Regions from separate parts of the Alteromonas sp. KC3 genome, predicted to be linked through region 1. Evidence: predicted binding sites of a transcription regulator. Region 1 holds the regulator's gene; each other region holds the start of a gene.
What was found. Region 1 encodes sigma-54, which starts transcription at its own class of promoters, with help from an activator protein. Its sites were predicted from a motif close to GTTGGCACGNNNNTNGNNT; they were not measured.

Region 2: the regulator sigma-54 is predicted to act here: its motif matches at 977-995, upstream of JN178_RS12605 (FimV/HubP family polar landmark protein).
Region 3: the regulator sigma-54 is predicted to act here: its motif matches at 1,470-1,488, upstream of JN178_RS04850 (flagellar assembly protein T N-terminal domain-containing protein).

The regions. Positions count from the first base shown of each region.
Region 1 is NZ_AP024235.1:800,548-802,825, reverse strand. Features, by position in the region: gene lptB (LPS export ABC transporter ATP-binding protein) at 1-484, shown strand, start outside; gene JN178_RS03570 (RNA polymerase factor sigma-54) at 558-2,054, shown strand; gene hpf (ribosome hibernation promoting factor) at 2,084-2,278, shown strand, end outside.
Region 2 is NZ_AP024235.1:2,820,452-2,822,729, reverse strand. Features, by position in the region: gene JN178_RS12610 (aspartate-semialdehyde dehydrogenase) at 1-642, shown strand, start outside; gene JN178_RS12605 (FimV/HubP family polar landmark protein) at 1,041-2,278, shown strand, end outside.
Region 3 is NZ_AP024235.1:1,096,742-1,099,019, forward strand. Features, by position in the region: tRNA gene JN178_RS04845 (tRNA-Arg) at 7-82, opposite strand; gene JN178_RS04850 (flagellar assembly protein T N-terminal domain-containing protein) at 139-1,320, opposite strand; gene JN178_RS04855 (LPP20 family lipoprotein) at 1,698-2,195, shown strand; gene flgN (flagellar export chaperone FlgN) at 2,218-2,278, opposite strand, start outside.

The DNA of each region.
Region 1 (2,278 bases):
CTATCTCCCGCAGGAAGCATCTATATTTAGAAAGCTCACTGTGCATGAAAATATCATGGCAATTTTACAAACCCGTAAAGATTTGAATTCACAACAGCAAGAAGAAGAAGCCGATGCGCTACTTGATGAATTTAATATTAACCATATACGTAATAGTACGGGGATGAGTTTGTCAGGGGGAGAACGCCGCCGAGTGGAAATTGCGCGCGCCCTTGCAGCTAAACCACAATTTATTTTATTGGATGAACCTTTTGCTGGTGTTGATCCAATATCAGTAAATGATATAAAGAAGATTATTCAACATCTTCGAGATAGGGGTATCGGTATCCTTATCACTGACCACAACGTACGAGAAACATTGGATGTTTGTGAAAAAGCGTACATTGTGAGTCATGGCGAGCTTATTGCGCAAGGAACTGCGGAACAGGTTTTAAGTAATCAAAAAGTAAGGGATGTATACCTAGGCGAACAATTCAGGCTATAGTTAGTGTAACCGGATTGTCATTTTTCAATCTCGCTCAGGTATATTCAATTTAGAGCATTTAAATAAGACGTAGATGAAACCATCTTTACAGCTAAAATTTAGCCAACAACTCACCATGACACCTCAGTTGCAGCAGGCCATTAAACTGTTGCAGCTTTCTACGCTCGATCTTCAACAAGAAATTCAAGAAGCGTTGGATTCAAACCCGCTATTAGAAGTTGAAGAAGGCCACGACGAGCCTCAGCTTGAAAAAAATAACATCGATAATGATGACAGTGGGGTAGAAGCTTCTGCCACTGCATCAAGTGATACTTTGGAAGCTGGCGATGCACTAGAAAAAAATGATCTTCCAGACGAATTGCCAATCGATAGCACATGGGATGAGTATTATTCAGCATCGTCTGCGCCGGCACCAGGACCTGCCAGTGACGACGAACAAATTTTCCAAGGTGAAACGACTGAGGACATACAAGAACATCTATTGTGGCAGATGCGCCTCACCCCTTTTTCTGACACCGACCGTGCCATTGCAATGGCTATCATTGATTCTATCGATGAGTCAGGGTATCTAACCGTTACTCTTGAAGAGATTTTAGAGGCGGTTAACGCGCAAGAAGCCTCTGGCGAAGATGAAGAGGAACTCATTGAAATGGACGAAGTAGAATGTGTATTAAAGCGCATTCAAATGTTCGATCCCATTGGTTCTGGTTCGCGCACCCCACAAGAGTGCTTGATGGTACAGCTTCGCCAATTCGCAGATGATACACCATGGCTTGCCGAGGCAAAGCAGTTAATAGAAGACTATTCTGATTTGCTGAGCAGCAAAGATTACCGCACCTTAATGCGCAAGAGCCGATTGAAAGAAGATCAGCTTCGCGAGGCTATGCGTTTGCTGCAAACCTTGAATCCTCGCCCAGGTAGTGCTTTAGTTACTAAAGAACCTGAGTACGTTATTCCAGATGTATCGGTTACCAAAAAGAATGGCCGTTGGGTGGTTGAGCTGAACCCTGATAGCCTGCCAAAACTTAGCGTCAATCAACAATATGCCGCAATGAGTCGCCGTGCAAAGAACAGTAGCGATTCACAATTTATCCGCTCACACATGCAAGAAGCCAAGTGGTTTATCAAAAGCCTAGAGTCGCGTAACGACACACTGATGAAGGTAGCAAATTGTATTGTGCAGCAACAAATGGGCTTTTTTGAACATGGCCCAGAAATGATGAAACCAATGGTATTAAATGATGTCGCAGAAATGGTAGATATGCACGAATCGACTATTTCACGTGTGACAACACAAAAATACATGCATACCCCTCGTGGCATCTTCGAGTTGAAGTATTTCTTCTCTAGCCATGTTGCAACGGAGTCAGGTGGTGAATGTTCATCAACCGCCATTCGTGCATTGATCAAAAAACTGGTGGCAGCTGAAAAACCCAGTAAACCACTAAGTGATAGCAAGATTGCTTCATTGTTGGCCGAGCAAGGCATTAAAGTTGCCCGGCGGACAATAGCAAAGTACCGGGAATCGTTATCGATCCCGCCGTCGAACCAACGCAAGAGCCTTATTTAACGGGCTTAATAATATAAGGAAGACGAAATATGCAAATCAACCTTACTGGTCATCATGTCGAAATCACCGACTCTTTGCGTAATTATGTCGATACGAAGTTCAGCAAACTTGAACGTCACTTTGATCACATTTCTAATGTGCATGTCATCCTGAACGTTGAAAAATTAAACCAAAAAGCAGAAGCGACAGTTCACTTAAGTGGCGCTGAAGTATTCGCATCCTCA
Region 2 (2,278 bases), 2.0 Mb from region 1:
ATTATTGCAAACCCAAATTGTTCGACCATTCAAATGTTGGTTGCATTAAAGCCTATTCAAGATGCAGTAGGTATTGATCGTATCAATGTGTGCACGTATCAATCTGTATCAGGTGCAGGCAAAGAGGCGATGGAAGAACTCGCGAAACAAACCGCTGGCTTACTGAATGCACGTGAAGTTAAAGCAGAAGCATTCACGCGCCAAATTGCATTTAACGCTATCCCACAAATCGATGTTTTCCAAGACAACGATTACACTAAAGAAGAAATGAAAATGTTGTGGGAAACACAGAAAATAATGGGTGACCAAAGTATTTTAGTTAATGCAACAGCGGTAAGAGTACCTGTTTTTTACGGTCACGCAGAGGCTATACACCTAGAAACGCGTTCACCCATAGATGCGCAACAGGTCAAAGAGTTACTTGCCAATGCGCCTGGAGTGACAGTGTACGAAGGCAATGAGCAATTCCCTACGCAAGTTGGTAACGCAAGTGGTAATGACATAGTTCATGTTGGCAGAATTCGAAATGACATTACGCATCCTCGTGGCCTTAACCTTTGGGTTGTTTCTGACAATATCCGAAAAGGGGCGGCAACAAACAGTATTCAAATAGCAGAAACGCTTATACGCGACTATTTGTAAGCAAAACAGCTGTTGGTATTGAATGCGGTAAGCACAGAAAAAGTAAACATATTTCTGTGCTTGCCGATAGAAATGATAGTTGGCGAAAAGCGTAAATCGATGACACAAACTAGATTGCCTACCACAACTGGTTTATAGTTTGTGTAACGCTATTGTTTTATTGCTTGTGGTATTTGAAAAAATAACCAGAGGTCAGTGGTTTATCTAGTTTAAAAACAACAAAAGAACACGTATCGCGTACGTGTTGCACTGACCACAATTGTCACCGCAAAATGTTAGGAATGCGGGTGATTTAAGAACAAAAATAAAAGCCAATAAAGTTATCATAATAAAGATTGGCTCAAAATCCGCTTCGACGTCACAAGCGGTAAAGACGCTTGAGGGCATATAGGACTGCTATGAAATTGCATTTGACGGGCTTACTTTTACTTACACTTTGTTTGTCTGCCCCTATCGTTTCTGTCGATGCACAGGAGCGTTCCACGCTATTAAAGGGCCCCAAAGACGCCAGTAATCAATATTCTGGATTGGAATATGGTCCAATAGACTCTAGCGATACCTTATGGCGCATAGCGGAGCGTTACCGCCAAAATAATAACCTGTCTGTTTATCAGGTTATGACCGCTATCTATGAACTCAATCCAAATGCCTTTGAAAATGGCAACCTCAATTTGCTCGTTGATGGCGCGGTTCTCAAACTTCCCTCAGAGCGCTATATCGCGCGTATTGATAAACAAAAAGCGCAAATGCGTGCAGAGCAAGATGATAGAGCGTTTGCGGAGCTTCTCAACAAACCTGGTAGCAGTGTAAGAAATATTAAGCCAGCTTCACCGCTGGTGAATCAAAATGATCTTACACAGACCCAAAGCGATATCGAACAGAAAATTACACGTTTAGACGAAGAGCAGACGCGCCAGTTCGATGAACTTCGCATGCAATTTGCGGCGTCACTTGAAAACGTGCAAGCCATACTGGATGAAAATCGACGCCTATACGAGCGCGTTGAAGCCGTAAACGGTGAGCTTGAGACCTTGCGCGGTCAAGTTGAAGGTGATGTTAAGTCTCAATTGGATATGCAGGTAGCGCTTCAGCAAGAATTGCTCGATATGATCAGAGCCGAACAAGCGCAAAGAGAAGCTGAAAAGCAGGACTCCATTTTAAACGCATTAACCAGCCCAATGAGTCTAATTATAGGCACGGGCGTTCTCACGTTACTTTTAGTGGGCGGTCTAATTACTTGGCTATTAAAGCGCAATAGCAGCACTGAAGAAGCACCAGTAACTACACCACCTATTACCTCGACTACTGACGACGTACCGGTTCCTGATGAAGATATTGGAGACCTCTCTAGCGCGCTAGCACCAGATTTGGGTGAGCAAACGGAATTGTCAGATGATGATTTGTTTAACGATGATGATCTTCTAGATGACGTACTCACTTCTGATCTTGAAGATACCCTTGATGACGAATTAGACACATTTGCCGATCTTGAAGATGACATGCTGGTGCCAGACGAAGGCACAGATGATCTTTTCGAAGAGGGTGCTGATGAACTGGACCAAGATGAATTAGATAGCCTTTTCGACGATGACGACCTGTCTGATAAGGTACTGAGTGAGGGTGAAACTGATGACCT
Region 3 (2,278 bases), 300 kb from region 1:
CGAAAATGGCGTCCCCACCGCGACTCGAACGCAGATCTAAAACTTAGGAGGTTCTTGTTTTATCCAGTTAAACTATGGGGACAGCATCTTGATTATACGTAAAAAATTAGTCCTGTTAACCCATAGAATTGAATCACACTATTTCTTCACAACAAAATCGTTCTCCTGAATATTAGCCACAATACCTGTATTCTTACTCACTACTGACGAGGAGTTGCTATACGCGTTACGCACAACAAAAGTACCTGGGTAAAGGTGATATTGAAGGTATTTACGACCATAGTCGTCTATGACTTCTTTTGATTGATAAACGTATAGTTCATCATTATTACTGACGCCGTTATCTCGCCCTAAAGATACCGAAATAACATCGCCTGCAACGTGGATAACTCGCCCTGTGATTGGCTGGCATGCTGTCGCTTCTTTTATATCTTGCACGGCGTCTTCAACGAGCTCTTGCACTGCTAGCCCGTAACGGGACTGCCAAAATGCGGTTGAGTATTCGTCAACATTCTCGAACTTGTCAAAACTCCACTGCGCACGTGTCTTGTAGTTGTGCGTGAACAGAAGACCACCATTGATACCATCGTATACGCGCAGGGTAAGCGAAAAATGTCTATGCTGTTTGTCGTCTTTCCAAGGTGTGAAAATTGATGATGGAGATGTTTCAATACTGAGGTCGTCTATACTGCCGAGAATAACGTACTGCGTGTTGCTTTGCTGAGAAAGATTGCGCACATTTTGTTCGGTAAATTGGGTTTTAAATTGGGCAGTGTGGGGCGCTATGTGCGTAAGTTTTAGGTTGTCAGTGGTATTGCGCATTATAAAACCAAAGCGCTCAGTAAATGCCTGGTCAAAGTTTACAATGTTACCATGAGTGAGTTGCTGACGGCTTTTAACTAAAAAGCGCGTTGTTGAAAAGTGTTTCTCATCAAATTGTGCGTCACATGATTGTGCTTTTGGAAAGATATCGGCTCTGATACCGACGGTAATAACGTTGCCATTGTATATTTCATCGACTAATTCTAATTGAGCAACTTCGCCTGAGGCGCTGATTGTCATTTCTTCGTTTTCAAGCAGCCCATTGGTAAGTGTGTGTACACTGTGGATAGACGCACCAGCGAATAACATTGCTTGTTTTAGTGCTTCTTGCGTAGCTTTCTTTCTTGCGTCTTCTTTATCGCCATCAATAATAACGGCTTGTCCTTTAGCTTCATACCATGCGGCATTTGCTTGCCCCATAAAAAGTGCAATTAGGCAAATGACCACCACAACAATGTTAAATAGCGCTGTTGCTGTCACTCTATTTAAATGTCGCACAATACACCTCTGTAAAATGTCACTAATACCTTGACGCAACGCGCGTCAGGCGTCTATTGATAAGGGCGTTTGGTTGTGTTGTTGTGCGCGGCTTTTACCGCGCTGTTTGTACCTTGTTTATTAAGGCAAGAAGCAAACGCATATGGGATATGCTAAAAAGATGCCAATAATCTTTGCCAAAAATCCGTCTATTGATTGCGTAACATTTCAGGCAATTTACGGCCCGTAATCAAACCTACAATGGATTCAGATTTACGAGAGTAATTCAAATGGGCGCACAAATTGCTTTATGAATTACTGTTACATTAATTCAAAGCCAATAGACGCTTAACAGCGTCAAAATGTTGTCTGAGTTGTTTTTGTCAGGAAATACGGTTATGCCATGTAAAGTGTCTAAGAAACTTAAGAATATCGGTCAATCTTCGTTGCTTGCTATTTCGCTAGGGGCTGCACTTTCTTTGGGTGGCTGTGGCATTATCGACAAACATGTGGAATGGGAAACGGTGGAGCCCGAGAGCTATCCTATACTTAAAGCGGTTGGTTATGCGCCTATTGACTCTCAGCGCGGTGACAGCGAGAGCGCTAAGCTAATAATGGCAATGAGAGCTTCAAAACTTGATGCCTATCGCGAGTTAGCTGAACAAGTATACGGGCAGCGTTTAGAAGGTAACCAATCTGTCTCGAGTCTTGTGGTTGAAAGTGAAACACTCAAAGCATCAGTAGAAGGTGTTATCCGTGGCGCTGAGGTTGTGAAGGCGTATCCTGTTGGAGATGACACTTATGTTACCGAACTCTCATTAGATATGAAGCAGGTCTACGACCTTTACCTAACGACAGCAAAGCCTAGAAGGGTGAAAAACGTTAAATACTATTAAGGTAGTGCCGAGTTAAATTGCGTTACGCACTTACGCCAGAACCCAAAGTGCCACCTTTCGGTTTACCTTTCTTATCGTAAGTC